DNA from 3 places in the Leptothrix mechoopdaensis genome. Region 1 is predicted to be linked to each of the others. Evidence: predicted binding sites of a transcription regulator. Region 1 holds the regulator's gene; each other region holds the start of a gene.
What was found. Region 1 encodes LexA, which represses DNA repair genes until DNA is damaged. Its sites were predicted from a motif close to ACTGTATNNNNATACAGT; they were not measured.
Positions count from the first base shown of each region.

Region 1 (10,628 bases):
AGCGCGGCACGCGACACGTTGACGCCGTGCAGCCGGCAGACCTCGATCAGGCAGTCGAGCAGCGGATCGGGGTGGATCAGGTCCTCGCGCAGCCGGGCGATGACCGGATCCGGCCCCTCGACCGGTGCTTCGGTTCCAGGCGCGGAAGAGGGCGGAGGCACTGCGGCGTCGGTCATGTCGAAGGCCGTTGGGGGGCGGTCGGAACGCGTGGGGCGGTGCGCCGGTCGGCGTCGCCCGGTCGGCGCGCCGGTGATCCGGCGGTGACCGGGCTCAGGTGATGTCGCTGTGGTGCATGCCGTACTGGCCACGGCGGCGGTCGGCGAAGTAGTGCTCCAGCGTCACCCGCACGGTGCGGAAGGCCAGCTCGTGCCAGGGCAGGTCGGCTTCGCTGAACAGCCCGACCTCGATCGTCTCGGGCCCCGGATCGAAGGTCAGGTGCTGCAGCGCGGCGCGGTAGAACAGGTGGACCTGACCGGCGCGGACCACGTTCAGCACGGTGTAGAGCGGCAGCAGCTCGATCGCGGCGCCCGCTTCCTCGACGGTCTCGCGCACGGCGCCCTCGGCGGTCGTCTCGCCCAGTTCCATGAAGCCGGCGGGCAAGGTCCACAGGCCGCGCTGGGGCTCGATGTTGCGGCGGCACAGCAGGACCTTGTCCTCCCAGTGCGGCACCGTGCCGACCACGTTCAGCGGGTTCTCGTAGTGGATCTCGCCGCAGGCGGGGCACACCGCGCGCTCCCGGTTGTCATCGACCGGCACCCGGTATTCGACCGGCGTGCCGCAGGCTCGGCAGTGCTTGATGCGGGGCGTGAGAGGCATCGTTCCAGTGTAGCGGCGAGGGTCCGCATGGCATGATTCCAGCGCCTTCAGGAAGACCATGCAGCTCTACAACTACCACCGTTCCTCGGCCTCTTTCCGGGTCCGCATCGCCCTGGCGCTCAAGGGCCTGTCCTACGACTACCTGCCCGTGCATCTGGTTCGCAACGAGCAGCAGGGCGCCGACTACGCCGCCCGCTCGGCCCAGCGCCTGGTGCCGCTGCTGGTCGACGGCGACCAGTCGATCAGCCAGTCGCTGGCGATCATCGAATACCTCGACGAGACCCGGCCCGAGCCGGCGCTGCTGCCGGCCGATCCGCTCGGGCGGGCGCGGGTCCGCTCGCTGGCGCTCGACATCGCCTGCGAGATCCACCCGCTGAACAACCTGCGCGTGCTGCGCTACCTGGTCAAGGACCTGGCGATCAGCGAGGACGCCAAGAACGCCTGGTATCGCCACTGGGTCGAAGGCGGGCTTGAAGTGGTCGAACGTCGCCTGAACCAGGAGGCGCAGACCGGCCGCTACTGCCACGGCGACACGCCCGGACTGGCCGACTGCGTGCTGGTGCCCCAGATCTTCAACGCCCAGCGTTTCGACTGCCGTCTCGATGACCTTCCGAACGTGATGCGCGTCTTCGAGGCCTGCATGGCGCTGCCGGCCTTCCAGGCCGCCCAGCCGTCGGCCTGTCCGGACGCCCAGGACTGATGCGGGTGCTGCCGCCACCGTCGACGCGACACGACGCTCGCGGCCTCTGGCCCGTCTTCAGCCATCCGGCCATCGGCGCTTTCATGAGCACGCGGGTCGGCGGCATCAGCCAGGCACCGTTCGACGCGCTGAACCTCAAGGCCGAGGTTGGCGACGACCCAGCGTCGGTGGCTGTCAACCGTGCGCGGGTGCAGGACTGGATCGGCGCCCGCCCGGTGCGGCTGGACCAGGTCCACGGCGTGGCGGTGCAGGCGCTCGAACAGGTCGCTGCGGTCGAGCCGTTCGATCAGCAGGAGGCTGCCGTGCCGGTGGCCGATGCCTCGACCTGTGCCCGCCCGGGGCTCGCCTGCGAGGTCCAGGTGGCCGATTGCCTGCCGGTGCTGTTCGCCGACCGCGAAGGGAAGGCCGTCGGCGCCGCACACGCGGGCTGGCGCGGCCTGGCCGGTGGTGTGCTGGAGGCGACGCTGGCGGCACTTCAGCACGGTCACGGCGTGCCGCCCGACCGCATCGAGGCCTGGCTCGGACCCTGCATCGGGCCCGATGCCTTCGAGGTCGGCGAGGACGTGCTGCGCGCCTTCGGTGGCTCAGCCGATGAGCCTGGCCGGTTCTTCAGGCCGCGCGGCGGTCATCCCGGCAAGTGGTGGGCGGACCTGGCCGGGCTGGCCCGGGTGCGGCTGGCTGCGGCGGGCGTGACCGCGATCGGCGGGAACGACGGCAGCACCGGCTGGTGCACCGTCGGCGACCCGTCACGGTACTTCTCGTTCCGGCGCGACCGCCGGACCGGCCGCATGGCCGGCTTCGTCTGGTTGCGCGGCAACCGTTGAGGCAGCAGCCTGTTCCGCCTGCCGCCGTGCCTTGCGCCGCATCGGCGTGCCCAGCAGGTAGAGCACCAGCGCGATCGGCCCGATGCCGTAGAGCATCAGCGTGAAGAAGGCGCCCAGCAGCGTGCCGCCGGGGTGCATGGCCTCGGCCACGGCCATCATCAGCGCCACATACAGCCAGGCGATGGCAACGAGATACATCGGCGTTTCCAGTGGGTTACAGGGTGTCGCAGGGTGTCGCGGGCGCGACAGCTACAGTTTCATGCAAGGCTCACGACCCATAATCATTTTCTCTGCATCGGCCCTGGTCGGCCCGTGCCTCGTGTCGCAATGGAGGAGACGATGAGTGGATTCCTCGGGCAGATGCCCGGCTTGGGTGGGTCGATGGGCCTGAACCTCGAAGAGAGCCTCAAGCAGGCGTTCTCCATGGCCGGTGCGCCACAGTTTGGCGAAGCCGGTGCGCAACTGGGTGAACTGGGTGCCAGCCTCGGTGATTCGCTCAAGGGCTTCTCGCAGCTGAAGATCGCACCGGGCGATCTCAACCGCATCCAGACCGAGTACATGGCCGCCGCCGCCGAACTGTGGAACGGCGCGATCTCGGGCTCGTTCCAGGCCATGGCCGGCGACCGCCGCTTCTCGAACGAGGCGTGGAAGAGCAACCCGCTGTCGAGTTTCTCGGCCGCCGTCTACTTGTTGAACGCCCGCACGATGATGTCGCTGGCCGATGCCGTCGAAGGTGACGCCAAGACCCGTGCCCGCGTGCGTTTCGCGGTCCAGCAGTGGATCGATGCGGCCGCGCCGTCGAACTATCTGGCACTCAATCCCGAGGCCCAGAAGAAGGCCATCGAGACCAAGGGCGAGAGCATCGCGCTGGGCATGCAGCACCTGCTCAACGACATCCGCCAGGGCCATGTGTCGCAGACCGACGAGAGCCTGTTCGAGGTCGGCCGCAACGTCGCCACGACCGAGGGCTCGGTGGTGTTCGAGAACGAGCTGTTCCAGCTGCTCGAATACAAGCCGCTGACCGAGCAGGTGCATGAGCGCCCGATGCTGTTCGTGCCGCCCTGCATCAACAAGTTCTACATCATGGACTTGCAGCCGGACAACTCGCTGATCCGGTACACGGTCGCGCAGGGCCATCGCGTGTTCGTCGTCAGCTGGCGCAATCCGGACGAGAGCCTGGCCGCCAAGACCTGGGACGACTACATCGAGCACGCCGTCATCAAGGCGATCTCGGTGGTCGGCGAGATCACTGGCAGCGAGAAGTTCAACATGCTGGGCTTCTGCGTCGGCGGCACGCTGCTGAGCACCGCCCTGGCCGTGCTGGCCGCGCGCGGCGAACAACCGGCGGCCAGCGTCACGCTGCTGACCACCTTCCTCGACTTCAGCGCCACCGGCGTGCTGGACCTGTTCATCGACGAGGCGATGGTCAAGGTCCGCGAGATGACCATCGGCGAGAAGGCCCCGAAGGGTCCGGCCTTGCTCAAGGGCAAGGAACTGTCGGCCACCTTCAGCTTCCTGCGCCCGAACGACCTGGTCTGGAACTACGTCGTCGGCAACTACCTCAAGGGCGAGACGCCGCCGCCGTTCGACCTGCTGTACTGGAACTCCGACAGCACCAACCTGCCGGGTCCGATGTACTGCTGGTACCTGCGCAACACCTACCTCGAGGACAAGCTCAAGGTGCCAGGCGCCGCCACGGTCTGCGGCGAGAAGGTCGACCTCGGCAAGATCGAGGCGCCGTTCTACATCTACGCCTCGCGCGAGGACCACATCGTTCCGTGGGACTCCGCCTACCTCAACACCAAGGTCCTCAAGGGCAAGCTGCGGTTCGTGCTGGGTGCCTCCGGCCACATCGCCGGCGTGATCAACCCGCCGGCCAAGAAGAAGCGCAACTTCTGGACCAACGACAAGCTGCCCAAGACCGCCGACCAGTGGCTCGAAGGCGCCACCGACAACGCCGGCAGCTGGTGGCCGGACTGGTCCGACTGGCTCAAGGCCAACGGCGGCAAGCTCAAGGCCGCACCGAAGACGCCGGGCAACCGCAAGTACAAGGCGATCGAGCCGGCACCGGGCCGCTACGTGAAGCAGAAGGTCTGAGGACCACGACGTGAGCAATCCGGCGCTGACCGTCGAGCGCCGGACAGGAGACCGGCCTGTTCCTCATCACGAGGCGGGCCGCGAACGATACGGGGTGAGTACGGACCCGTGAACCGATCCGGCCGCGCGATGATGCGGCCGTCCAGGATCGACTTGCACAGAGGAGCAGAGCAATGGCACAGAAAGTGGCGTATGTGACGGGTGGCATGGGTGGCATTGGTACCGCCATCTGCCAGCGTCTGGCGAAGGACGGTTTCAAGGTCATCGCCGGCTGCGGCCCGAGCCGTGACCACGTCAAGTGGATCGAGGAACAGCGCGTCCTTGGCTACACCTTCTACGCATCGGCCGGCAACGTCGCCGACTGGGACTCGACCGTCGAGGCGTTCGCCAAGGCCAAGGCCGAACACGGTCCGATCGACGTGCTGGTCAACAACGCCGGCATCACGCGCGACCGCATGTTCCTGAAGATGAGCAAGGAAGACTGGGAAGCCGTCATCAGCACCAACCTGACGTCGATGTTCAACGTCACCAAGCAGGTGGTGGCGGACATGGCCGAGCGCGGCTTCGGTCGCATCATCCAGATCTCGTCGGTCAACGGCGAGAAGGGTCAGGCCGGTCAGACCAACTACTCGGCCGCCAAGGCCGGCATGCACGGCTTCACGATGGCCCTGGCGCAGGAACTGGCCGCCAAGGGTGTCACCGTGAACACCGTCAGCCCGGGCTACATCGGCACCGACATGGTCCGCGCGATCAAGCCGGAAGTGCTCGAGAAGATCGTCGCGACGATCCCGGTCAAGCGCCTGGGTACGCCGGAGGAGATCGCCTCGATCGTTGGCTGGCTGGCCGGCGACGATTCGGGCTTCACGACCGGTGCGGACTTCAGCTGCAACGGCGGCCTGCACATGGGCTGAGTCAGGACCGGAAAGGGTCCTGAGGACCCTTTCCTGCCTGACGAAGCGACCGGCCCTGCAGGGCCGGTCGTGGGGGGCGGTGGCAGTCAACGGACTTCACTGCTCTCATCCATCAAGAACAAACGGCGCTGCCCTCGGACAGCGCCGTTTGTCGTTCCAGGGCTGCTTCAGCCCTCGGCAGCGATCAGCTCCGCCGCCGCAGCCGCCAGGCTCGCCGCGCCGCCATCGGCCAGCACGAGTGTCCGAGCCGCCTTCAGGCCCTCGAAGTGCTGGGCCAGCGAGCTCATGTAGCCCGGGTCGTAGTGCTGCTGCATCAGGTCCCGGAACACGGCAGCGGTCTCGCCGGCGCGGGCCTGGGCCTGCCACTGCTTGACCCGTTCGCGGCCCCGCAGTTCGACCAGTCCGTCGAGCAAGCGGCAGAAGTTCTCCGGGTCACGGTGCAGGTGGTCGTAGTCCTCCAGCAGCAGCTGAAGTCGCGCGTCGTCCGACATCTCGACCAGCACGCAGCGACCGTGCGCGCGCATGCGGGCGATCAGGGCCTCGGGCAACCAGCGCTGGCCGAGCTTCTTGCTCTCGCTCTCGACGTGGACCGGCCGGGACGGATCGAAGCCGCGCAGGGCCTGCCAGATCCGGCTGTCGAGCATCTTCTGGCTGGGCTGCGTCTCGCCCGGTGGCAAGCCGAGGACCGAACCGCGGTGAACGGCCAGGCCTTCCAGGTCGAGCACCTGGGCGCCCTGTCGGGCCAGCTCGTGCAGCAGGCGCGTCTTGCCCGAGCCGGTCTTGCCGCAGAGCACGCGCCACTCGAATCGATCGGGCCAGGTTTCGAGGTCTTCACGGACCTGGTTGCGATAGGCCTTGTAGCCACCATCGATCACCTGCGCGCGAAAGCCGACCCGGTCGAGAAACCACGACATCGTCCCGGAACGATCCCCGCCGCGCCAGCAGTACACCAGCGGACGCCAGTGCTTGTCGACCGGCGCGACCCACTGGTCGAGGTGATCGGCGATCCGGCGGGCCACCAGCGCCGCGCCGCGCTTGCGGGCCTCGAAGGCCGAGACCTGCTTGTAGAGCGTGCCGACGATGCGGCGCTCCTCGTCGTCCAGCACCGGCCAGTTGACGGCGCCGGGCAGGTGATCCTCGGCATATTCGGCGGGAGAGCGCACATCGATGATGGCGCTGTAGCTTTCCAATGCCTGGAGGGCGTCCGGCACGGCAACTCGTTGAAGACTCATGCCGCGATTGTCGTGCGGCCGGTGCCCTCGGGCGTGGTCAGCCGATCTCAGTCGCTCCAGCCGGTGGCCCGGACCGCCAGAGCTGCCGCCTGGGCGGCTTCCCGGTCGATCAGCGCGTCCAGCGCGTCGCAGACGTCTGCCATGCGGCCGCAGATGCGCGTGCGGCTGGCATCGGCCGGGTCGACGCTCAGGCGCACCCGGTGGCCCTTGTCGGCATCGGCTGCGGGGTCGAGCGATCGGCCGATGCCGGTGGTGGCCGGGCGGTTGGTCACGACGACCGCACGCCTGGCCCGGCCGCGGCGCGGTGCGGCATGGGGCACGAGGCCCCGGGCCGCCATGGCGCTGGGCGCACGCGGGTCGATGGCGGGAAGGGCGGCTTGCGGCATGAAGCCGGCGCCCAGGTCAAGAATCCACTGCTGTAGCCAACGTTGCATCACGAACTCCGGTCGGGTGTCTCGGGTGTTTCTCGAGGGACGGAAGTCATGCGCCCGCGTGTTGCCACGCGGCTTGCCAGCAGGCTGCCGTCGGTTGCGTCTGTTGAACGCGTCTGTCGGTTGTATCGGCAATCCGATCGCGCGGCGCAGCTCGCTCCCTTGAGCTCGGGGGCCGGTCGCTGGCATTGCGTCACGGGGGAAGCCTCGTGTTGCGCCGAAGGACTCGGTTTCCTTCGGCGCAGGGCCTGGCTACATCAGCATCGTGTTGCGGATCAGCCCGACGGCCAGGCCCTCGAGCGTGAACTCGGGGCTGCCGTCACCGACGTGGATGATGTCGAAGTCGGGGTTCTCGGGGATCAGCTCGATGCCCGACTTGCTGCGGCGGAAGCGCTTGACGGTGACCTCGTCACCCAGCCGCGCCACGACGATCTGGCCGTTCTTGGCCTCGCTGGCGCGCTGCACGGCGAGCAGGTCGCCATCGAGGATGCCGGCATCGCGCATGCTCATGCCGCGCACCTTCAGCAGGAAATCGGGCTTGCGGGCGAACAGGTGGGCCTCGACCGTGTAGGTCTGGTCGACGTGTTCCTGGGCCAGGATCGGGTGACCGGCGGCGACGCGACCGACCAGCGGCAAGGTCAGCTGCGCCAGCGACGCGAGCGGCAGGTTGAACTGCTGGCCGATGCCGCGCAGGCGTGATTCATGGATCGAACGCAGTGTGTCAGACTGCAAACGGATGCCTCGCGAGGTGCCGCCCAGCAGTTCGATGACGCCCTTGCGGGCCAGCGCCTGCAGGTGTTCCTCGGCAGCGTTGGCGGACTTGAAGCCAAGTTCGGCGGCGATCTCGGCCCGCGTGGGCGGGGCGCCGGTGCGCTCGATGCTGCTCTGGATCAGGTCGAGCACCTGCTGCTGTCGCGCGGTCAATTTGGGGCTGTCGTTCACGTGGCCTCGCCGGCTGGACGCCCGGCGCCGGTTGGCGTGGGCACTGGCTGTTCATCCAGTATCTGTATTTTTATCCAGTTCCCAGGACATGACAAGCCATCCGAACGAAGTAACCCAAGCGAATGTCACCGAGCCGGCCGAACCGGGGCTGGCGCGAACGGTCGTCGTGCTCGGCACCGGCGGCACCATCTCCGGCAAGGCCGGCCATGCACGCGACAACGTCGGCTACAGCGCCGGGGTGGTGAGCGTGGCGGACCTGCTCGACGGCGTACCCGGACTGGACGATGGGGTGGCCAGCGGCCTGCGGCTGGAGGCCGAACAGGTCGCCCAGATCGACAGCAAGGACATGAGCCATGCCGTCTGGCGCCGCATCGCCGAGCGGGTTGCCAGCCATCTGGCCCGTGACGAGGTGGCCGGCGTCGTCATCACGCACGGCACCGACACGCTGGAGGAAACCGCCTATCTGCTGCAGCGGGTGCTGGCGCCTGGCAAGCCGGTCGTTCTGACCGCCGCGATGCGGCCGGCGAGTTCATCCGAGGCCGACGGGCCCGCCAACCTGCGTCAGGCGATCGGCCTGGCTCGCCAGCCGAACGCACGCGGGGTCGTGGCGATGGTGGCGGGCACGGTGTGGAGCGGCCTCGAGGTCCGCAAGGTGCATCCCTATCGGACCGACGCGTTCAGTGCCGGCGATGCCGGAGCGATCGGCTTTGTCGAGGAAGGCCGGCTGCGTCAGCTGCGTGACTGGCCGGTCGGCGAGGCCTTGGGCCTGGGGGTCCTGTCGGCCGAGATCTGGCCGGAGGTGCAGATCGTCGTCAGCCACGGCGGTGCCGATGGCCGCATCGTCGACCTGCTGCTCGATGCCGGTGTGCAGGGCATCGTGGTGGCCTGCACCGGCAACGGCACGCTGCACGAGGAACTGCGGTCCAGCCTGATGCGCGCCAGCCGCGAGGGCGTCGCGGTGCTGCGCGCCTTGCGTCACGGCGCCGGCGTGATCCTGCCGGCCGCCGCCGAGACGCTGCCGAGCGCGGGCGGGCTGACGCCGGCACAGGCTCGGGTCGAGCTGCTGCTGCAGCTGCTGGTCGCCCGGCAGCGCAGCTGAGCAGCCCGGTGTCGCGTCAGACCACCGTCGTCAGGTTGACGTCGATGTTGCCGCGCGTCGCGTTCGAGTAGGGGCAGACGATGTGGGCGGCCTGCACCAGCTCTTCGGCCTGGCCACGGTCCATGCCGGGGATCGAGACCTGCAGCGCGGCCTGGATGCCGAAGCCGTTCGGGATCGGGCCGATGCCGATGTCGGCGCTGATGGTCACGTTCGACGGCAGGGCGACCTTCTTCTGACCGGCGACGAACTTCAGCGCGCCCAGGAAGCAGGCCGAATAGCCGGCGGCGAACAGCTGCTCGGGGTTGGTGCCGGCGCCGTCGTCGCCGCCCAGGCCCTTGGGCACGGACAGCTTGACCGACAGGCGGCCGTCGTCGGACTGCGAGCTGCCGTCACGGCCGCCGGTCGAGGTGGCGTGGGCGGTGTAGAGAACTTGCTGGAGAGCCATCGGAAGGTCCTTTCGGTGGAATGCCCGGACATGGGCGGGTGGGAATATGGGCGGGTGGGAATACGGGCGGGCGGGAATTCGTTCGGGTGGCGCGCGGCTGTCGCGGGTGGTCAGCGGTCCTGCAGCGTCTGTCTCAGCGACTGCAACCGGCGTGTCAGCGAACCCAGTTCGTCGAGCGTGCAGCCGAGGCCGCCGAGGATGCGCGGCGGGATCTCGCGGGCCTGCGCTCGCAGCGCGCGGCCGTCGTCGGTCAGGCTGACCTCGACCCGCCGCTCGTCACTCGCGCTGCGGTTGCGGACCAGGCGACCCTGTGCTTCCAGGCGCTTGAGCAAGGGCGTCAAGGTGCCGGAATCGAGGTTCAGGTGTTCGCCCAGTTCGCCCACCGAGACGACCTCGCGTTCCCAGAGCACCAGCATCACGAGGTACTGCGGGTAGGTCAGGCCCATCGCATCCAGCAGCGGGCGGTAGACCTTGGTCATCGCCAGCGAGGCGGAATACAGCGCAAAACACAGCTGCTGATCCAGCCGCAGGCCGTCGTCGGGCAAGGCGGGTTCGATCGATTGCTGCGGGCTGGACGTCATGTGGCGCACTTTACATTGCGCACAATCTAATCGTTCGCAATATGGTCTTTCGCTGCGTGCCCGGGTCGCCACATCGGCGCAGCCCCGTCAGAACAGCGTGACCTGCCGGGGCGCGGGTGCAGGCAAGGGTGCGGGTGGCACGAAGGGACGGGCATCCAGCGCGGGCAGGTCGCCGGACAGGCCTGCCTGCGCGGCCAGATCGGCCAAGGCCAGCCGGTCGTCCAGGCGATCGCCGGGCAGCGTGCAGCGCCACAGCCGGGCACCCGCCGCTTGCAGCAGGGCGAACAGCGCCAGCCAGGCGGCGCGCCGATCCGGATCCGCGTCGGGCGCCAGAAGCTCGGCAGGGTCGTGTCCTTCGCCCGCGAGATCGAGCAGCACGCCGACCCGGACACCGGCCGCCGCCAGCTTCTTCAGCGACTGCAGCCAGGCGCTGGCCGCCAGCTGTTCGCGCTGGGTGGCACCGGGCGCGGCTGCCACGGGCTTGCGTCCGCGCCTTCTTGCCAAGGGCGCACCGGCCACCGGCGCGGATTCGGATGTGGCCGGGTCGGTC
Region 1 covers NZ_CM132699.1:2,034,044-2,044,671, reverse strand. The annotation lists gene ACWA7K_RS09040 (type I secretion system permease/ATPase) at 1-176, opposite strand, end outside; gene ACWA7K_RS09035 (NUDIX hydrolase) at 271-816, opposite strand; gene maiA (maleylacetoacetate isomerase) at 875-1,516, shown strand; gene pgeF (peptidoglycan editing factor PgeF) at 1,600-2,340, shown strand; gene ACWA7K_RS09020 (hypothetical protein) at 2,263-2,538, opposite strand; gene phaC (class I poly(R)-hydroxyalkanoic acid synthase) at 2,680-4,437, shown strand; gene phbB (acetoacetyl-CoA reductase) at 4,611-5,348, shown strand; gene mnmH (tRNA 2-selenouridine(34) synthase MnmH) at 5,516-6,580, opposite strand; gene ACWA7K_RS09000 (hypothetical protein) at 6,628-7,014, opposite strand; gene lexA (transcriptional repressor LexA) at 7,264-7,953, opposite strand; gene ACWA7K_RS08990 (asparaginase) at 8,042-9,052, shown strand; gene ACWA7K_RS08985 (organic hydroperoxide resistance protein) at 9,069-9,497, opposite strand; gene ACWA7K_RS08980 (MarR family winged helix-turn-helix transcriptional regulator) at 9,608-10,078, opposite strand; gene ACWA7K_RS08975 (hypothetical protein) at 10,166-10,628, opposite strand, start outside.

Region 2 (10,628 bases), 2.3 Mb from region 1:
GGAGGACGGTGGGAACAGCGCGGCTTCGAGGCCGTGTCAGGGGGCGTCCTGGGGCGGGCGTGAGGGTCACGCAAGGCCGACGGCGCGGCGGCACTCTAGCATGTTGCACTGCCGCAACCGTACGGTCGTGCGGCGATATTCAGCATGCGGTCCATCATTCTTCGGATGGTTCCCGGCCGCCTCCTCGCCAGCGGACGACCTGGCGCACGACCTCGCTGCTGAAGCCGCGCGAGAGCAGGAAACGCTGTTGCCGGGCCGCTTCCCGGGCATCGGCCGGGTCGGCCCCATATCGGCGTTCCCACAGGTCGCGCGCGCGGCCGAGTTCGCCATCCCGCAATTCGCCGAGCGCACCCGCCATCAGTTCGGGGGCGATGCCCTGGGCCTGCAGTTCCTGCCGGATCAGGCGCGTGCCGCTGCGCGCGGCGCGGCGGTGCACGACCGAGGCCACGTAACGCGCCTCGTCGAGGTAGCCGCGCAGCGTCAGGTCGTCCAGGACGGCGGCGAGGTCGTCGCCGTCCTGCAGATGCGGCGTGAGCTTGCGCGTCAGTTCGGCGCGCGAGTGCTCACGTGCGGTCAGCAGCTTGAGCGCTCGCGCCTTGAGCGACAGCGTCGTGGTGGCCATGGCGAGGTGGAGAAGAGGCTTGTACGGTGCGGCCGGAAACGACAAGGCCCGGTCGAGCGCCGGGCCTTGGGGGTGTCATGGATCGCGCGGGGCGCGCGTCGCCGATCAGGCGGCCGCGGCGTCCGATCCGCCCGAGGGCAGCAGGGCGATGCCCAGCGAGTCGCGGATCTTGTTCTCGATCTCGACGGCCAGCGCCGGGTTTTCGCGCAGGAACTCGCGGGCGTTGTCCTTGCCCTGGCCGATCTTCTCGCCGTTGTAGGCGTACCAGGCGCCGGACTTGTCGACGACCTTGGCGATCACGCCCATGTCGATGATCTCGCCTTCGCGGCTGATGCCTTCACCGTAGAGGATGTCGAACTCGGCGGTCTTGAATGGCGGCGCGACCTTGTTCTTGACGACCTTGACCTTGGTCTCGCTGCCGATGACCTCCTCGCCCTTCTTGATGCTGCCGATGCGACGGATGTCGAGGCGGACCGAGGAATAGAACTTCAGCGCGTTGCCGCCGGTGGTGGTCTCGGGGCTGCCGAACATCACGCCGATCTTCATGCGGATCTGGTTGATGAAGATGACCATGCAGTTGGTCTTCTTGATCGTGGCGGTCAGCTTGCGTAGCGCCTGGCTCATCAGGCGGGCCTGCAGGCCGGGCAGGGCGTCGCCCATCTCGCCTTCGAGTTCGGCCTTCGGGGTCAGCGCGGCGACCGAGTCGACGACGATCAGGTCGACCGAACCGGAACGCACCAGCGCGTCGACGATCTCGAGGGCCTGTTCGCCGGTGTCGGGCTGGCTGATCAGCAGGTCCTGCAGGTTGACACCGAGCTTCTGGGCGTACTGGGCGTCGAGCGCGTGTTCGGCGTCGATGAAGGCGCAGACGCCGGAGAGCTTCTGCATCTCGGAGATGACCTGCAGCGTCAGCGTGGTCTTGCCCGAGGATTCCGGCCCGTAGATCTCGATGACGCGGCCGCGCGGCAGGCCGCCGACGCCCAGCGCGACGTCCAGGCCGAGCGAGCCGGTGGAGACGACCTGGATGTCCTCGATCACCTCGCCTTCGCCGAGCCGCATGATCGAGCCCTTGCCGAACTGCTTCTCGATCTGGGCCAGCGCGGCCTGCAGGGCCTTGGCCTTTTCGCCGCTGAGGGCGGACTTCGCGGTGCTCGCGTCCATGCGTTTCTCCGTGGGTTTGGTTGCCATTATGTTGAAGTGCTGGATGTTTGTACAGTACCGGGAAAGCATGTCGCATGCGCCGGAGCGAGCGCCGGATTCTGCATGCCGCACCGCGACAACACCGATGGAGGCCGACTGTGAGCGCTTCCTACAATGACCGGGTTCAGTACCAGACAACGCCCCGGGGCATCCGGGCAGCCCGCGAGGAGACACCACGATGCGCATCCTGATTGCCGAAGATGACCAGGTCCTGGCTGACGGCCTGCTGCGCAGCCTGCGCGCGGCCGGTTACGCGGTCGACCATGTGGGCAGCGGTTCGGAGGCCGATGCCGCTCTCGCCGCACACGAGTTCGACCTGCTGATCCTCGACCTCGGCCTGCCCAAGCTGCACGGGCTGGAGGTGCTCAAGAAGCTGCGTTCTCGCGGTTCGTCGGTGCCGGTGCTGATCCTGACGGCGGCCGACAGCGTCGAGCAGCGTGTCAAGGGCCTCGATCTGGGCGCCGACGACTACATGGCCAAGCCGTTCTCGCTGCAGGAACTGGAAGCCCGCGTGCGGGCGCTGACGCGGCGCGGCCTGGGGTCGGCCAGCGCCATCATCCGCCACGGTCCGCTGAGCTTCGACGCGACCGGGCGCGTGGCCTACATCAACGAGCAGATGGTCGACCTGTCGGCGCGCGAGCTGAGCCTGCTGGAAGTGCTGCTGCAGCGCGCCGGCCGGCTTGTCAGCAAGGACCAGCTGGTCGAGCGGCTGTGCGAATGGGGCGAGGAAGTCAGCAACAACGCGATCGAGGTCTACATCCATCGCCTGCGCAAGAAGATCGAGCAGGGCCCCATCCGCATCGCGACGGTGCGCGGCCTGGGCTACTGCCTCGAGAAGATCCCGGCGTGATGCGGACCTCGGCCCCGTGACCGGCCTCACCGCATGAAGCGCCCGGCGCTGGCCGGACTGGCGCGGCGGCGCGAGCAGCGTTCGCTGTTCGGCGAGATCCTGGACTGGATGCTCGCCCCGCTGCTGGTGATCTGGCCGATGAGCCTGGCGCTGACCTGGCTGGCCGCGCAGGGCATCGCGAGCAAGCCCTATGACCGCGCGCTGCGCGAGTCGGTCCGCACGCTGGCCCAGCGCATCGAGGTGCGGCCCGGCGGCCTGGGCTTCGACCTGCCGCGCGAGACCGCCCGGCTGTTCCGCGCCGACGAGGTCGACAACGTCTACTACCAGGTGCTGGGGGCGCGCGGCGAGTTCGTCAGCGGTGACCGCGATCTGCCCGTGCCGCACGAAGGCGAACCGCCCCGCCCGGGCGAGCCGATGCTGCGCGACGACGAGATGCTCGGCGACAGCGTGCGCGTGGCCTACGAATGGGTCGAGCTGCCGGGGCTGGATCGGCCCGCGCTGGTGCAGGTGGCCGAGACGCTGACCAAGCGCTCGCGCCTGGCCACCGAGATCATCAAGGGCGTCATCCTGCCGCAGTTCGTGATCCTGCCGGTGGCGGTGCTGCTGGTCTGGTTCGCGCTGGCGCGTGGCCTGGCGCCTTTGAACGCGCTTCAGCAGCGCATCCGCCAGCGACCCAGCGACGACCTGTCGCCGATCGACGTGCTCGACGTGCCCGAGGAGGTCTCGCCGCTGGTCCAGGCGATCAACGACCTGCTCGACCGCCAGCAGGACTCGATGGCGACGCAGAAGCGCTTCCTGGCCGACGCGGCGCACCAGCTCAAGACGCCGCTGGCGGGGTTGCGGATGCAGGCCGAGCTGGCCGCGCGTGCGATTGCCGATGGCAACGGCGATCCGCGCTCGTTGCGCGAGTCGCTCGAACACATGGCCAATGCCTCGCAGCGTGCCGCGCACATGGTCAACCAGCTGCTGTCGATGGCCCGCACCGATGCCCAGGCGACGAACGCCGCCCGGGTCCCGCTGGACCTGCGCGAGCTGGCCGTGGACGTGGTGCGCGACTTCGTGCCCAAGGCGCTCGACAAGGGCATCGACCTCGGTTTCGAGGGGCCGGGCGGCGAGAGCGATGACGGTGATCCGGCCCATGACTGCCACGTGCTCGGCATCCCGCTGATGCTGCGCGAGCTGGTGGCCAATCTGGTCGACAACGCGCTGCAGTACACGCCGGTGCGTGGCACGGTGACGGTGCGGCTGCTGGTCGATCCGTTCGGCCAGGTGGTCGTGCTGCAGGTCGAGGACTCGGGCCCGGGCATCCCGGAGAGCGAACGCGAGCTGGTCTTCCAGCCCTTCTACCGGGCGCTCGGAACGACGGTCGACGGCTCGGGGCTGGGCCTGGCCATCGTGGCGGAGATTGCCGCGCAGCACGGCACGGCGATCATGCTGGACGATGCCCGCGCGCCGCACCAGGTGCCGCCGGGCGAGGGTCCGGGCGCCCGCTTCACGGTGCGCCTGCCGCGCCAGCTGCCACCGGCCGCCGCCGCGTCGCCGGCCGCTCCGGTCCCGCAGCCGGTGGCCGACGGCGCCGCCTGAAACCGGCGGGCCGGCTCAGCGCTGCATCAGGCCGCGCGAGCGCGAGATCGACATCAGGATGCCCAGCGACAGGCCCAGCATCACCATCGCGGTGCCGCCATAGCTGACGAAGGGCAGCGGCACGCCGACCACCGGCAGGATGCCGCTGACCATGCCCATGTTGACCATCGCGTAGGTGAAGAAGCTCATCGTGATCGCACCGCCCAGCAGGCGCGAGAACACGCTGGGCGCCGCGAACGAGATGGCCAGGCCGCGCAGGATCAGGAAGGTGAAGCCGACCAGCAGCACGAGCGCGCCGATCAGGCCGAACTCTTCGGCGTAGGCCGCGAAGATGAAGTCGGTGGTGCGCTCGGGGATGAACTCGAGGTGGGTCTGCGTGCCCTTCATGAAGCCCTTGCCGGTGACCCCGCCCGAGCCGATCGCGATCATCCCCTGGATGATGTGGAAGCCCTTGCCGAGCGGGTCCTTGGTCGGGTCGAGCAGGGTGCAGATGCGGTTCTTCTGGTAGTCGTGCAGGACGACCCAGTTGACGCCCGGCTCGCACAGGGTCGGCCCGGCCAGCACCAGCGCGATGATGCCGATCACGCCGATGGTCGCCACCGGGATGATCAGCCGCCAGGACAGGCCGGCGAAGAAGATCACGAAGAAGCCGGCCGACAGGACCAGGATGGCGGTGCCGAGGTCGGGCTGCTTGGCGATCAGCGCGGCGGGCAGCAGCAGCAGGGCGCCGGCGACGACGAAGTGGCGCGTCTGCGCGCGGCCCTCGCGGCGCTGGAACCACCAGGCCAGCACCAGCGGCGTGGCGATCTTGAGGATCTCGCTGGGCTGGATCACCACGCCGACGTTGAGCCAGCGGGTTGCCCCCTTCTTCGTCAGTCCGAACAGCGCGGTGGCCACCAGCAGCAGCATGCCGAGGGTGTAGAGCGGCACGGCCATGGCCATCAGCCGTTGTGGCGGCACCTGCGCGACCAGGAACAGGATCAGCGCGGCCAGCATCATGTTGCGGGCGTGGTCGACGAAGCGGGTGCCGTGGTCGAAGCCGGCCGAGTACATCGCCAGCAGGCCGCAGCCGCACAGCAGCAGGATGGCGCAGACCAGCGGCACGTCGAAGCCGTCGAACCACGGCCGCAGGCGCTGGCGCAGCGTCAGTTGGTTGAAGGGCTGGTTCATCGGCGTCGCATCAGCAGGGCGGGCGGGGAGGCCGCGGCGGCGACCGGGGCGGCGGAGGCTGCCGATGCAGGCGGCTGCGCCGTGGCCGGGCGCGCGGGCGCGGGAGTGGACGAGGCCGCGCCGGAGGCCGCCGAGGCCGCGTCCGACGCGGCCGCCGGTGTCGCGATGCCGGCGTTCATCAGCGTGGGCATCGGGATGTCGGCGGCCCGGCGCGACTGGCCGACCGGTGCGCCGGACTTGCCGATGCGGGTCAGCTCGATGTCTTCCTCGCTGGGGTACTGGCCGGACAGCAGGTAGTCGAGCACGCGACGGGCGATCGGCGCGGCGGCCTCGGCGCCGAAGCCGGCGTTCTCGACGATCACCGCCAGCGCGACGGTCGGTTCGTCCAGCGGCGCGAAGGCCGTGTAGAGCGAGTGGTCGCGGAAGTACTCGGCCATCTTGGCGGCGTTGTACTTCTCGTTCTGGCCGACGCTCTTGGCCTGGGCCGTGCCCGTCTTGCCGCCGCTGGCGTAGGGCGCACCGGCGAAGACGCGGGTCGACGTGCCCTCGGTCGTCACGCCATGCATCGCGCGGCGGATCACCTCGACATGCTCGTGCTTGAACGGCAGCGCCTCCAGCGGCTCGCCGGGCGGCGGACGGCGCTCGTGGGTGACGACGTTCTCGATCTCGCGCACGACCCGCGGCTCATGCCGCTGGCCACCCGAGACCAGCGTCGCCAGCGCATGCGCGAGCTGCACCATCGTGAAGTTGTTGTAGCCCTGGCCGATGCCCAGCGAGATGGTCTCGCCCGCGTACCAGCGCTGCTGGTCCGGGCGCTTGTACTTGCGGCGCTTCCACTCGGTCGACGGCAGGTCGCCAGTGGCCTCGCCGTCCAGGTCGATGCCGGTGCGGCGGCCGAAGCTGAAGGGTTCGAGCTGCTGGTGCATCAGGTCCACGCCCATCTCGTTGGCCAGCGAGTAGTAGTAGACGTTGCTCGACAGCACGATCGACTTGACCATGTCGACCGGCCCGAGCCCGGTGTCGCCGTGGCTGCGGAAACGGTGGTTGCCGAACATGAACGAGCCGGTGTCGTTGATGATCTGCGTCGCGCTGCGCTTGCCGGTGTTCAGCGCGGCCATCGCCATGAAGGGCTTGAAGGTCGATCCAGGCGGATAGGTGCCCTTGAGCGCGCGGTTCAGCAGCGGCTTGTCGATCGACTCGTTGAGTTCCTTCCAGCTGTCCTGGTCGATGCCGTCGACGAACAGGTTCGGGTCGAAGGTCGGCTTGCTGACGAAGGCGAGCACCTCGCCGCTGCGCGGATCGATCGCCACCAGCGCGCCGCGCCGGTCGCCGTAGAGGCGCTCGATCAGCGCCTGCAGCTTGATGTCGATCGACAGCCGCACGGTGCTGCCGGGCGACGACGGCTCCGAGCGCAGCCGCCGCACCGGCCGGCCGCCGGCGCTGGTCTCGACCTCCTCGACGCCGGTGATGCCGTGCAGCTCGCGCTCGTAGCGCTGCTCGATGCCGAGCTTGCCGATCACCTCGGTGCCGCGGTAGTTGGCGTAGTCCTCCTCGGACCACTCGTCCATCGCGGCCTTCTCGGTCTGGTTGATGCGGCCGATGTAGCCGAGCACGTGGCTGGCCAGCTCGCCGTAGGGGTAGTTGCGGAACAGCCGCGCCTTGATCTCGACGCCGGGAAAGCGGTAGCGCTGGGCGGTGAAGCGGGCGACCTCGGCGTCGCTCAGCTTGGTGCGGATCGGCAGCGACTCGAAGCTCTTGCTGTCCTCCATCAGGCGACGGAAGCGGCGCCGGTCGCGCGGCTGGATCTCGATCACCTCGGCGAGCTGGTCGATCACCTCGTCGAGCGGGCCGGTGAGCTGCGAGCGGTTGATCTCCAGCGTGTAGGCCGAGTAGTTGTCGGCCAGCACGACGCCGTTGCGGTCGACGATCAGGCCGCGGTTCGGGACGATCGGCACCACCGCGATGCGGTTGTTCTCGGCCTGGGTCGACAGCTCGTCGTGCGTGACGATCTGCAGGTGCACCAGCCGCATCACCAGCAGGCTGAAGCAGACCAGCACCAGCAGCGCGGCCACGATCAGGCGGGTGCGAAATCGCTCCAGCTCCTGTTCGACGTTGCGCAGCTCGATCATCGCGGTGGGGCCCCCGGGGGCGGCGTCAAAGCGGCCGGTGCTTGTCGGGATCGGGCGCGCGCCGCTGCGGGGCCAGCAGCAGCAGGCTCACGACCGGCCACAGCAGGGCCTCGAACAGCGGCGACAGCAGCAGCTCCCAGCCCGGGAAATCGCCGCCCGAGGCCAGCCGCAGCAGCAGCGTCACGAGGTGCGCGGCCGCCATCAGCGGCAGCACGTGCAGGGCCTGCGCCGGTGCCGTGAACCACAGCAGGCGGCGATGGATCGTGATCGCGAAGTAGCTCAGCAGCGTGTAGGCCAGCGCGTGCTGGCCGAGCAGCGCGCCTTCGTGGACGTCCATCAGCAGGCCGAACACGAAGGCCGCGCCGACACCGACGCGGCGCGGCTGGTGCACGTTCCAGAACACCAGCACGACGGCGACGAGGTCGGGCAGGGCCGGCTGGCGGCCCAGCGGAATCATGTTGACGGCCAGGGCCAGCAGCAGGCTGCCCCACATGAACCACGGGTTGACCGGCAGCAGCAGCTGGTCACCGATGCGGGGCATCATGGCCGGCTCCCGGCAGGCGACTGGGGCCGCCTCGGGTTGGCCCGGCCGGCGGGCGTCGAGGCGGCCGGCGCGGCCACCTCGGGGCGAGCCGGCAGCTGGGTGCCGATCGGGTCGATCACCAGCACGTGGCGCACGCCGTCGGCCTGGGCCAGCGGCTGCAGCAGGATGCGGGCGAAGTCGTTCTGGGTCCGGCGTTCGAGGCTCACGACCCGCGCCACCGCCAGGCCCGGCGGGTAGACGCCGTCCAGGCCGGAGGTCTGCAGCTCGTCGCCGTCCCGGACATCGGCGTTGGCGGCCACGAAGCGCAGCTCCATGCCGTCGCTGGCCGGCGCCCCATAGGCGACGTTGCGTTGCTGGGTGCGGCGGTTCAGGACCGGGATCGCGGCGTCGCGGTCGACCAGCAGCGTGACCTCGGCCGTCAGCGCATACAGCCGCGTGACCTGGCCCAGCACGCCGCGTGCGTCGATCACCGGCGAGCCCTGCATCAGGCCGGCCTGCTCGCCCTTGTCGATGACGACCTTGCGGCTGTAGGGGTCGGTCGCCTCGTAGAGCACTTCGGCGGCGTGGCTGCGCAGCGCCAGGCGGTCACGCAGTTCGAGCAGGCTGCGCAGCTGCGCGTTCTCGTGCATCAGCTGTTCGACCGGCAAGGCGCGTTCGGCCTGCCGGCGGGCTTCCGCGCGCGCGACTTCGGCGTCTTGCCGGGCCTGCGCGACGCCGCCCAGGTAGTCGCTCGCGTTGCCGATGCCGCGGACCGGCGCGAGCAGCGCCAATTCGATCGGGTGCAGGGCCATCGCGATGATCGAGCGCACCGGCTGGCCCAGGCCGAGCCGGGTATCCGCCGCCATCAGGAAGACCGCGGCCGAGGCGAAGAACACCAGCCGCGTCAGGGCCGAGGGGCCCTGGCGGAAGAAAGGCGGTGGGGTGCGATCGAGGGAGCCGAGCGGCATGTCCGTCGCGTCCGATCAGGCCGTGGTCACACGCCGGTGCGGCGCGTGACGGGCGGCCCGTGTCATTCCGACGTGAAGATCGAGCCCAGGCGCTCCATGCGTTCGAGCGCCATGCCGCATCCGCGCACGACGCAGGACAGCGGGTCCTCGGCCACGAGCACCGGCAGGCCGGTCTCTTCGGCCAGCAGGCGGTCCAGGTCACGCAGCAGCGCGCCGCCGCCGGTCAGCATCATCCCGCGCTCGGCGATGTCGGCGCCCAGTTCCGGCGGGGTCTGCTCCAGCGCCTTCTTGACGCTGGAGACGATCTGGTTGAGCGGGTCGGTCAAGGCTTCGAGGATCTCATTGGACGAGACCGTGAAGCTGCGCGGCACGCCTTCGGAGAGGTTGCGGCCCTTGACCTCCATCTCCTTGACCTCGGAGCCCGGGAAGGCGCTGCCGATTTCCTTCTTGATGGCTTCGGCGGTGGGCTCGCCGATCAACATGCCGTAGTTGCGGCGGATGTAGTTGATGATGGCCTCGTCGAACTTGTCGCCGCCGACCCGCACCGAGCCCTTGTAGACCATGCCGCCGAGCGAGATCACGCCGACCTCGGTGGTGCCGCCGCCGATGTCGACGACCATCGAGCCCGAGGCCTCGCTGACCGGCAGCCCGGCGCCGATCGCGGCGGCCATCGGTTCCTCGATCAGGTAGACCTCGCTGGCGCCGGCGCCGAGGGCGGATTCGCGGATCGCGCGGCGCTCGACCTGGGTCGAACCGCAGGGCACGCAGATGATGATGCGCGGGCTCGGCCGCAGCAGCGAGCGCGGGTGCACCATCTTGATGAACTGCTTGAGCATCTGCTCGGTGACGGTGAAGTCGGCGATCACGCCGTCCTTCATCGGGCGGATCGCCTCGATGTTGCCCGGCACCTTGCCGAGCATGGCCTTGGCCTCGGCACCGACGGCCTGGATCGTCTTCTTGCCGTTCGGTCCGCCTTCATGGCGGATGGAGACCACGGACGGTTCGTTCAGCACGATGCCCGTGCCGCGGACGTAGATCAGGGTGTTGGCGGTCCCCAGGTCGATCGCGAGATCGGTGGAGAAGTAACGGCGCATCGATCCGAAGAACATGGGCAACTCGGCAGCATCAGGAGGTCGGCCACGTGCGGCGGACACCTCCCGAGTAATCAACGGAACCCCGCGTGGCGGGGCACAGGCGACGGGTTCGGTGACAGTTCGTGACCGTTCACCGGACCCCAGAAACCACGAGCCGCCCGGGGCGTGACCACAGGCGGCAGCGTGCTTCTTGCAGGGCGGACCTGCTGGAAAGGCGGGCCATAATACCGCAAGCACCCGGGCGGCCTGCCGCATCGGGACCGCGTCGGAACCCCTGGCGCGACGGTCACGGCACCGGTCTCGCGACCGGCCGGGCGCAGGCTCCCGACGGGCTCGACGGCCCGTTCCGCCCACGCCGACCGGCGCGCCCGCACCCACCCAGACACCATGGCCCTCACCCCTGCGGACGTGAGCCGCATCGCCCATCTGGCGCGGCTCGATCTCGGCGAGGCCGAGCAGCGCGACCTGCTCGGCCAGCTCAACGGCTT
Region 2 covers NZ_CM132699.1:4,824,950-4,835,577, forward strand. The annotation lists gene recX (recombination regulator RecX) at 155-622, opposite strand; gene recA (recombinase RecA) at 728-1,783, opposite strand; gene ACWA7K_RS21140 (response regulator transcription factor) at 2,001-2,672, shown strand; gene ACWA7K_RS21145 (sensor histidine kinase) at 2,706-4,256, shown strand; gene rodA (rod shape-determining protein RodA) at 4,272-5,426, opposite strand; gene mrdA (penicillin-binding protein 2) at 5,423-7,555, opposite strand; gene mreD (rod shape-determining protein MreD) at 7,581-8,099, opposite strand; gene mreC (rod shape-determining protein MreC) at 8,096-9,046, opposite strand; gene ACWA7K_RS21170 (rod shape-determining protein) at 9,109-10,155, opposite strand; gene gatC (Asp-tRNA(Asn)/Glu-tRNA(Gln) amidotransferase subunit GatC) at 10,528-10,628, shown strand, end outside.
Region 2: a site for LexA is predicted at 1,822-1,839, ahead of recA (recombinase RecA). Genes of this name have one in related genera too.

Region 3 (10,628 bases), 340 kb from region 1:
ATGCGGTAGAGCGGCTGGTAGAACAGCTCGAACTCGCGCTGCTCCAGCGCGCGGCGCAGGCGGGTGTCGAGCGTCAGCTTGTTCTGCGCGGCGGCGGTCAGGCTCTCGGTGTAGAAGCGGTAGGTGCCGCGGCCGGCGCGCTTGGCCTGGTACATCGCGGCGTCGGCATCGCGCACCAGCTCGCCGGCCTCATGCGCGTCCTCGGGGTAGAGGCTGATGCCGATGCTCGACTGCACGTAGACGTCCTGACCGGCGATGTGGAAGGGCGCCTCCAGCAGCGCCAGCAGCTCCTGCGCGACCTGGGCCGCCTCGGGCGCCTCGTGCAGCTGTTCGAGCACGAGGATGAACTCGTCGCCGCCGAGCCGGCCGAGCGTGTCCTCGCGCCGCGTGCGCGTGACCAGGCGCTGCGCGACGGCTTCCAGCAGCCGGTCGCCGGCGGCATGGCCCAGGCTGTCGTTGACGGTCTTGAAGTTGTCGAGGTCGATGAACAGCACCGCGACGCGGCGCTGCGCGCGTTCGGCCGCCGCGATCGCCCGGTCGAGCCGGTTGAGCACCAGCATCCGGTTGGGCAGCTGCGTCAGCGGGTCGAAATGGGCCATGTGCTGCAGCTGCGCCTCGGCCTGCTTCTGCGCGGTGATGTCGGTGAAGACGGTGACGTAGTGGGTCGGCTCGCCGAGGTCGTTGCGCACCGTGCTGATCGACGTCCACTGCGTGTAGAGCTCGCCGTTCTTGCGCCGGTTCTGGATCTCGCCCTGCCAGCGCCCGTGGGTCAGCAGGTCTTCCCACAGCGCCGAGAAGAACGCCGGATCGTGGCGGCCGGAGGTCAGCAGCTTGGGCGACTGCCCGGCCACGTCGGCCTCGGTGTAGCCGGTGATCTCGGTGTAGGCGCGGTTGACCGAGACGATGCGCGGGCGCAGGTCCGTCACCATCACGCCGTCCTGCGTGCTCTCCAGCGCGGCGGCATGCAGGCGCACCCGTGCCAGCGACTCCTGCAGGCGCGCGTCGCGGCTCAGCCGGGCCAGCGCGTGCGACAGGTCCAGGCCCAGTTCGCGCACGACGTCGAGCTGGTCGGGGTCATCCGGGTCCAGCCGCGCGCCGGCCAGCATCAGCACCGCGACGACCGCTTCGGCGTTGCGCACCGGCAGGGCCAGCAGGTCCAGCGCCTCGCCGGACGGCGTGCGCACGCAGCCCGGACGCCATTGCGCCAGGCCGCTGAGCTGCGCCTGGGCCAGCGCGGCGGCGTGGCTGTGCGTGGCCGGCGGCAGCGAGGCGGCACACAGGTCCATCAACGCGGCCTCGCCATGCTGGGCGCGCAGGCGAGGCGTGCGGCCGGGACCGCCGGCCTCCACCAGCCAGGCCAGCTGCAGCCCGGCCTCGCTGATGGCGACGCGGGTGACGCGGTCGAACAGCTCATGCGCCGAACGGGCCCAGACGATCGCCTGGTCGACGTGGCTCTTGAAGCGGTGCAGCCGGCCACGGTCCTGTTCACGCTGGCCGGCGGCCTGTCCGGCGCTGACGTCGCGCGACTGCCAGACCACCATCGCCGTGCCCGGCATCGCCTGCACGCGGGCCTCGTACCAGCGCGGTCCCTGTTCGGTGTCGAGGCTGTAGGCCAGGCTCTGGACCCGCCCGCTGGCCAGCGCCGAGCGCACCGTGGCGACCATGCGTTCGCGCAGCGGCCGTTCGGCCAGGTCGAGCGGCAGGTCACGTGCCGGACCGGCCAGGCGCTGGCCTTCGCCGTCGATGACCCAGTAGGGGTCCGGCAGCGACCGGGCGGCGCGCTGCGCCAGGTCGGGCTGCGGATCCAGCGGGTCGAGCAGCGCCGGCAGGCTGTCCTGCATCAGGTCGGGCCGGCGGGCACCGTCGGCCGGTCGGGTGATGTCGACGATCTCGGCGCGGCGGCTGGCCGCTTCCCGGGCCTTGCGCGACAGCCGCAGGCGGCCGATCAGCGTGGCGGCCGACAGGGCGGCCAGCAGCAGCACCAGCGTGGCCTGACGCTGCTGGCTCTGCACGATCCGTTCGAGCACCAGGTGCTCGACCCGTTCGAGCTCCATCGCCATCGCCACCGTCTCGCGCTGGCTGGCCACGGCCTGCGGGCCCAGCACCCAGTCCGAAGGACCGTGTGTCAGCTGCTGGTGCAGCAGGCGGATCCCGTCGCGGAAGCGGCGTGCGGCACTGGCAACCTGTCGGGCGGTGTCGGCATCGTGGCTGACCTGTTCGGCCAGGCGCTGCCAGGTGTCCAGCATCGACAGCGCGGTCTGCAGTTCGGCGACCTGGGTCAGACGGGCCTCCGGCGGTCGACCACCGGTTCCACCTTCATCGGCATGGGACGCGGGTGCATCGGCCCGCACCAGCGGCGCGGTCGGGCGGGTCGGCTGCGCGGCGGCCTTCTCGCGTGCCAGGCCCTGGGCCTGCTCGACATGGCGCAGCGTCTCGGCGAGCGCGTCTTCCAGCGCATGCATGTGCTCGAAGCGGTCCGACCAGGCCTGGTGGACCCAGGCGATGCCGCCCAGCGAGGTCGCCAGGCAGCACAGCACCAGCGCCCAGACCGGCACGCGCAGACCGGCCTGCAGCAGCGCGCGTCGCCAGCTCGACGGGCGGCGGCCACTCAAGGCAGTTCTCCCGCCGTCGGGTCGGCCTTGACCGCACTGGCGTCCGATGCGGCAACCGGCTCGCCGGTCACGCGCAGGTCGCGTCGGCCGAGCGCGCTGGCCTGGGCGGCCGCGTCGACATGACGGCGCGCCAGCGTGACCTCGGCCTGCGTGTAACCCAGATCCCGCACCAGCTGCAGATGGGGCGGCGTGCCCAGGTAACGTCCCAGCGCGGCGTCGAATGCCGGCAGACGCGGATCGCCCGGTCGCCAGCCATAGGCCGGCAGGCCGATGTCCCGGTCGGGATCGAGATCGGCCGGCTCGATCACCTCGACGTCTGCGGACCGCCGCGCCAGGTGGCGCAGCGACGGCGCCGACAGCGCGAAGGCCGCCACGTCGCCGGACCGCAGCGCGGCCAGCGCCTCGCCGATGTCCTGCACCGTCACCAGGTTGCGCGAGGCGACCCCGTGGCTGCGCGCCTGACGGGCCTCCGCCGCCCCTTCGAGCACGGCGATCTTCAGGCCGTTGTCGCCGCTCAGGTCGGCCAGGTTGCGGATGTGCTCGGGGTTGCCGCGCCGCACCAGCAAGGCGGTGCCCACCGCCAGCGTCGGGCGGCTGAAGGCGACCCGGCGGCTGCGGTCGGGGGTGATGAACAGGCCGGACGCGATGACGTCGATGCGGCCCAGTTCGAGCTGGTGGATCAGCCTCGGCAAGGGCACGTGGATCCAGACCGGCTCGGGTTCGCCCAGCGCCCGCAGCGTGGCGCGCAGCACCTCGGCCGCTTCGCCGCTGACGCGGCCCTGCTCGTCGATCTCGACATAGGGCGGCTCGACCGCATAGCCGACCCGCAGCGGCATCCCGCGGGGCTCGTCATGCAGGCCCGGGCGGGCACGCCAGACCAGCCCCAGGGCGAGCACGGTGCTCGCGATCAGCGACAGCAGCAGCCAGGCGACAGGCCTCTTCAACATCCCGGATTCCATCCCTGCGGCTCAGGAGCAGCCGTCCATGATTCATTCGGTCGATTGTGTTCCAGCCCAAGCGAGCGGCCGGAAGCCACGTCGCCATCAGCGGGGATATTGCGCACCGCGCTGCGCCACGTCGGCGCCAGCGCGGTCCGGACCGGCCGGAAACCCGGTTTCGAGAGCTGTATATTCATACAGCCCATAGCCGCCGGAGCCCTGCCATGCAAGCCGAACCACCCGATCCCGACGCGATGCCTGAAGTTCCGGCGATCGGGCCCGCAGACGGCCCGATGCCGCCGGTGCGCGGACGCGGCACCGGCTGGCGCATCGCCCACCGCTTCGAGACCGACCAGCGCCAGGCGGTCGACGACGGCTGGCCCGGTGATGACGAGCCGGCCGATACGACCGACGAGCCGCCACGCGGCCCGCGCACCACCGTGCGGATCGAGCAGGCCGGCCGCATCCTGAGCCGCAACGACTCGCCCGACGTGCCCTTCGAGCAGGCCGCCAACCCCTACCGGGGCTGCGAACACGGCTGCATCTACTGCTATGCGCGGCCGACCCACAGCTACCTGAACCTGTCGCCGGGGCTGGACTTCGAGACCCAGCTGGTCGCCAAGGCGAATGCGGCCGAACGGCTGCGCGCCGAGCTGGCGCGGCCGGGTTATCGGCCCAGCCCGATCAACATCGGCTCGGCCACCGACGCCTACCAGCCGATCGAGCGCAGCCATCGGCTGACCCGTGCGCTGCTGGAGGTGCTCGACGAGACCCGCCACCCGGCCACGATCGTGACCAAGTCCGGCGGCATCGTGCGGGACCTCGATCTGCTGGCGCGCATGGCCGCGCGCCGGCAGCTGATCGTGTTCGTCAGCGTGACCTCGCTGGATGCGCGCCTGTCGGCCCGGCTCGAACCGCGCGCGGCGGCGCCGGCACGGCGGCTGGCGGCGATCCGGGCGCTGGCGCAGGCGGGGGTCTGGGTCGGCGTCAACGTCGCGCCCATCATCCCGTTCGTCAACGAGCCCGAGATCGAGCAGATCCTCGAAGCCGCCGCCGAGGCCGGCGCCCGCAGCGCGCACTGGACCGTCGTGCGCCTGCCGTGGGAGGTCGCGCCGCTGTTCCGTGACTGGCTGCAGGCCCATCTGCCCGACCGCGCCGACCGCGTCATGGCCCGGATCCGCGAGATGCGTGGCGGGCGCGACTACGACGCCAACTTCGCCAGCCGCATGAAGGGGCAGGGCACCTGGGCGGCGCTGCTGCGCCAGCGGGTCGAGAAGGGCGCCGCGCGGGTCGGCCTGGTGCGCGAGACGCCGGTGCTCGACGTCAGCGCCTTCGTGCCGCCGCGCCGGCCGGTCGTTCTGTCCGGTCGCGGGGGCGGTCCGCAGCAGGCGCTGTTCTGAGCGGCCGGCCCGGGTCACACCGTCGGCAGCGCCGGTACCTCGGGCGCCGCGTCCACCTTGACGACCCGGTCCAGCCGCAGCGCCAGGCCGCCGGGGCTGCGGCCGTTCTCGTTCAGGCTGATGCGGGTGCCTTTGGCGCAGTGCTGCTTGAGCAGGCCGTCGACCTGGTCGCGCAAGGCCGCGTGCTCCGCGATGCGGCTCTCGTAGCGTTGCAGCACCTTGGCGGCCAGTTCCAGCAGCTTGGCGTTGAGGGTCTTGCGGGCCTGGCCGATGAGGGTGCGCACCGCCGCATCCGGATCGCCCTTGATGCTGTGGTTCATGGCCTTCTCGGCCGCCGCCGAGACCGCCTGGTAGGCCGACGCGATCAGGCCCCGGTAGGCGTCATGGCCGCGCGTGGCCGCCGACAGCAGGTCGACGGCGGCCTTCGAGACACAGGCGCGCAGGGCGATGTCGCGCACCCATTCCTCGGCCTGCGGCAGCTGCACCTCGGTGCGGCCGAGCAGCGACAGCAGCGCGATCAGGTTGCTGGCGGCCTCGAAGTCGAAGTCTTCCTCGTGGATCCCGTCAGCCAGCTCGCGGACCTGCTCGACCACCGCGCCGATGCGCCGCTCGCCCAGCGTGCGCAGCACGTTGACGACGGCTTGCATGCGTTCGAGGCGCGCACTGCCGGGGTTCTTCTCGATCAGGTGGTCCAGGTTGCCGGCCACGCGCTGGAAGGCCCGCGGGTCGGACGAGTCGAAGCGCATCAGCGCCAGCAGCAGCAGCGACTGGGCGTCGAACATCTTGCTCGACAGGCCCGTCACCATCGCGCGTTCCAGCGCCTTCATGGCCTCGGGCCACTCGCCGACGTAGAAGCCCAGCGTGCCGAATTTCTGCAGCCGCGTGATGCTGGCCGGCGTGATGTCGCAGGCGCGCCGGTAGGTCGCCAGCGCCTCGACCAGGTCGCCCTGCTCGACCTGCACGCGGCCCATCACGTCGTAGGCATCGGCAAAGCCGGTGTTGTTGCTGATCAGGTTCTCGAGCGTGCGGCGGGCCTGCTGCGGCGTGCCGCCTTCCATCTCGGCCCGGGCGATGCCCAGGCGGGCCCACGGCAGCGCGCGGGTCGCGCGGATGGCCTCGAAGACCGCACGCGCGTCGTCGTGCCGGTCCAGGCGCAGCAGCAGCTCGGCGCCGATGCGGGCGGCGTAGAGCCAGAACTCGCCGCGTTCGTTGAAGCGGGTCATGCAATGGCCGGCCGCGTCGATCAGCCGGCCCTGCTCGATGGCGTCGAAGATCGGCTTGAGCACCCGCTTGCGGTGACGCGCCTGGCGCACCCGCTCGCGCAGCGCCTCGGCGTTGTGCGGCTTGAGCAGGTAGCTGTCGAGCGCGGATTCGGCCGCCTCGGCCACCTTGGCGTAGGTCGCCTCGCCGGTGACCATCACGAACACGGTCGAGAAGGGCAGCAGCTGGGCCCGGCGCAGCTCGTCGAGCAGTTCCTGGCCGTTCATCGCCTGCTGGTCGAAGAACTGCTCGCAGACCACCACGTCGTACTGGCGGTGTTCCAGCAGCCGGCGGGCGTCGACCGTGCGACCGCACTGGTTGACGATGCCCACGCCCATCTCCCGCAGCATGCCCACGAGCGTGCTCCGGGACGTCACGTTGCCGTCGATCACCAGGGCTCGGCAGGTCTGCAGGTCGGGGTCGGCTCTTGTCATGGGGGGGCGGTCGCGGTTGGGTGGTCCCGTGTGGCCGGCGCCCGCAGGCGCCATTCACGCCCTTGCAAGATCGGCACCGGCTTTGCCGACTTGAGCAGATCCCCGCACATCGCCGGCGCGGCGCATGAAAAAGGCCGCACGAGGCGGCCTGGTTCACGATCGGCTGGGGCCGGCAGCGCCGGCCGGCCTCACTTGAAGAGGTCCTTGACCCGGTCGGTCCAGCTCTTGGCGTTGGGCGAGTGCTTGTCGCCGCCCTTGCGGAACGAGTCGTCGAGCTCCTTGAGCAGCTTGCGCTGGTGCTCGGTCAGCTTGACCGGCGTCTCGGCGGCGATGTGGCAGTACAGGTCGCCCGGATAGCTGGAGCGGATGCCCTTGATGCCCTTGCCGCGCAGCCGGAAGGTCTTGCCGTGCTGGGTGCCCTCGGGCAGCTCGATCTCGGCCGAGCCGTTCAGCGTCGGCACCTCGATCGTGCCGCCCAGCGCCACGGTGGTCAGCGGCACCGGCACGGTGCAGTGCAGGTCGTCGCCGTCGCGCTCGAAGATGTCGTGCTGCTTGATGCGGATCTCGACGTACAGGTCGCCGGCCGGACCGCCATGCGTGCCGGGCTCGCCGTGGCCGCGCAGGGCGATGCGCTGGCCCTCGTTGATGCCGGCGGGGATCTTGACCTCCAGCGTCTTCTGCTTCTTCAGCTTGCCCGCGCCGTTGCAGGTCGTGCAGGGGTCCGGGATGATCTTGCCGCTGCCGTGGCAATGGGGGCAGGTCTGCTGGATGCTGAAGAAGCCCTGGCGCATGTGCACCGTGCCCGAGCCGTGGCAGGTCGTGCAGGTCTTGGCGCTGGTGCCGGGCTTGGCGCCGCTGCCGTGGCAGGTATCGCATTCCTCCCAGGTGGGGATGCGGATCTGGCTTTCCTTGCCGTGGGCCGCTTCCTCCAGCGTGATCTCCATCGCGTAGGACAGGTCCGCGCCGCGGTAGACCTGCTGGCCGCCGCCGCGCCGGCCGCCGCCGCCCTGGCCGAAGATGTCGCCAAAGATGTCCCCGAAGGCCTCGGCGAAGCCGCCGTAGCCTTCCGCGCCCGGGCGGAATCCCGCCCCGCCGGCGTTCGGATCGACACCGGCGTGGCCGTACTGGTCGTAGGCCTGACGCTTCTGCGCGTCGGAGAGCATCTCGTAGGCCTCCTTGACCTCCTTGAACTTCTCCTCGGCTTCCTTGGCCCCGTCGCCCTGGTTGCGGTCGGGGTGGTACTTCATGGCCAGCTTGCGGTAGGCCTTCTTGATCTCGTCCTCGGTGGCGTTCTTGGCCAGTCCGAGGACCTCGTAGTAGTCGCGCTTTGCCATGGGCGTGCTGCCTGCTGGTCGCTGCGGGCCGGTCATGCCGGCGTCGAGCGGGTCGATGATGCGGGAACGCCGCGCCGGGTCGCAGAACGGTCTGCGGCCCTGACGCGGCGGTGGATCAGGGCCTCGTCACCGCCTCTCGGCGGCGCCGGGCCGGGCCGGTGTCAGCCCTTCTTGACTTCCTTGAACTCGGCGTCGACCACGTCGGCGTCATCGGCCTTGGCCGAGCCGCCGGCCGCACCGGCGGGCTGGCCTTCGGCCGCACCACCGGCCGCCGCCTGCTGCGCCTGCATGTCGGCGTAGACCTTCTCGCCAAGCTTCTGGCTGGCCGTCATCAGCGCGTTGGTGCGGGACTCGATGGCGTCCTTGTCCTCGCCCTTCAGCGCTTCTTCCAGCTCCTTGATCGCCAGCTCGATCTTGTCCTTCTCGCCGGCTTCGAGCTTGTCGCCGTACTCGGTCAGCGACTTGCGCACCGAGTGCACCATCGCGTCTCCCTGGTTGCGCGCCTGGATGACTTCGAGCTTCTTCTTGTCCTCGGCCGCATTGGCCTCGGCGTCGCGCACCATCTTCTGGATCTCTTCTTCCGACAGGCCCGAGTTCGCCTTGATGGTGATCTTGTTTTCCTTGCCGGTCGCCTTGTCCTTGGCGCCGACGTGCAGGATGCCGTTGGCGTCGATGTCGAAGGTCACCTCGATCTGCGGCGTGCCTCGCGCGGCCGGCGGGATGCCCTCGAGGTTGAACTCGCCCAGGCTCTTGTTGCCGGCGGCCATCTCGCGCTCGCCCTGGTAGACCTTGATCGTCACGGCCGGCTGGTTGTCGTCGGCGGTCGAGAAGGTCTGCGAGAACTTGGTCGGGATGGTCGTGTTCTTGGCGATCATCTTGGTCATCACGCCGCCCAGCGTCTCGATGCCCAGGCTCAGCGGGGTGACGTCGAGCAGCAGCACGTCCTTGCGCTCGCCGCCCAGGACCTGGCCCTGGATGGCGGCACCGACGGCCACGGCCTCGTCAGGGTTGACGTCCTTGCGCGGCTCCTTGCCGAAGAACTCCTTGACCTTGTCCTGCACCTTGGGCATGCGGGTCATGCCGCCGACCAGGATGATGTCGTCGATCTGCGCAGCGCTGACGCCGGCGTCCTTCATCGCGGTGCGGCACGGGGCGATCGTGCGCTCGATCAGCTCCTCGACCAGGCTCTCCAGCTTGGCGCGGTTGAGCTTGACGTTGAGGTGCTTCGGGCCAGTCGCATCGGCCGTGATGTAGGGCAGGTTGACGTCGGTGGAGGTCGACGACGACAGCTCGATCTTGGCCTTCTCGGCGGCTTCCTTCAGGCGCTGCAGGGCCAGCACGTCCTTGGTCAGGTCGACGCCCTGGTCCTTCTTGAACTCGCCGATGATGAAATCGATGATGCGCTGGTCGAAGTCCTCGCCGCCCAGGAAGGTGTCGCCGTTGGTCGACAGCACCTCGAACTGCATCTCGCCGTCGACGTCGGCGATCTCGATGATCGAGATGTCGAAGGTGCCGCCACCCAGGTCATAGACGGCGATCTTGCGGTCGCCCTTGCCGTGCTTGTCCAGGCCGAAGGCCAGGGCCGCAGCGGTCGGCTCGTTGATGATGCGCTTGACGTCCAGGCCGGCGATGCGGCCGGCGTCCTTGGTCGCCTGGCGCTGGCTGTCGTTGAAGTAGGCCGGCACCGTGATGACGGCCTCGGTCACTTCCTCGCCCAGGTAGTCCTCGGCGGTCTTCTTCATCTTGCGCAGGACTTCGGCGCTGATCTGCGGCGGGGCCAGCTTCTTGCCGCGCACCTCGATCCAGGCGTCGCCGTTGTCGGCCGCGGAGATCTTGTAGGGCATCAGGTCGATGTCCTTCTGCACTTCCTTCTCGGTGAACTTGCGGCCGATCAGGCGCTTGGCGGCGTAGACCGTGTTCTTCGGGTTGGTCACCGCCTGGCGCTTGGCCGAGGCGCCGACCAGGATCTCGCCGTCTTCCTGGTACGCGATGATCGAAGGCGTCGTGCGCGCGCCCTCGCTGTTCTCGATCACCTTGGTGCTGTTGCCTTCCATGATGGCGACGCAGCTGTTGGTGGTGCCGAGGTCGATGCCGATGATCTTGCCCATGTGTGTTCTCCGGGGAATGCGTTGAGTTGTCGTTGATCTGTGGATGGCGCCGGGGCTTTCAAGGGGTCAGCCCGCGCGGCGCCGGGGTGGGGCTCACTTCGGCGCGGCCACCGTGACCAGCGCCGGGCGCAGCACGCGCTCGGCGATCGTGTAGCCCTTCTGCAGGACGGCCACGACGGTGTTGGCGTCCTGATCGGCCGGCACCATGCTGATGGCCTGGTGCTGGTGCGGATCGAACTTCGTGCCGGCCGGCGGGTTGACCTCCAGCACCTTGTTGCGCTCCAGCGCCTGGCTCAGCTGGCGCAGCGTCGCGTGCACGCCCTCGAGCATCTGCTCGGGCGTGCCCTGGCCGCTCAGGTGCGTGGCGATGGCCGCCTCCAGGCTGTCCTTGACCGGCAGCAGGCTGTCGGCGAACGATTCCAGCGCGAACTTGCGCGACTTGGCGATCTCGTCGTCGGCGCGGCGGCGGGTGTTGTCGGCCTCGGCCTTGGCACGCAGGTAGGCGTCGGCCAGCTCGTGGTTCTTGGCTTCCAGCTCGGCGA
Region 3 covers NZ_CM132699.1:2,372,114-2,382,741, reverse strand. The annotation lists gene ACWA7K_RS10405 (putative bifunctional diguanylate cyclase/phosphodiesterase) at 1-2,612, opposite strand, end outside; gene ACWA7K_RS10400 (transporter substrate-binding domain-containing protein) at 2,609-3,559, opposite strand; gene ACWA7K_RS10395 (PA0069 family radical SAM protein) at 3,775-4,950, shown strand; gene ACWA7K_RS10390 (response regulator) at 4,965-6,644, opposite strand; gene dnaJ (molecular chaperone DnaJ) at 6,833-7,978, opposite strand; gene dnaK (molecular chaperone DnaK) at 8,140-10,086, opposite strand; gene grpE (nucleotide exchange factor GrpE) at 10,180-10,628, opposite strand, start outside.
Region 3: a site for LexA is predicted at 3,735-3,752, ahead of ACWA7K_RS10395 (PA0069 family radical SAM protein). Genes of this name have one in related genera too.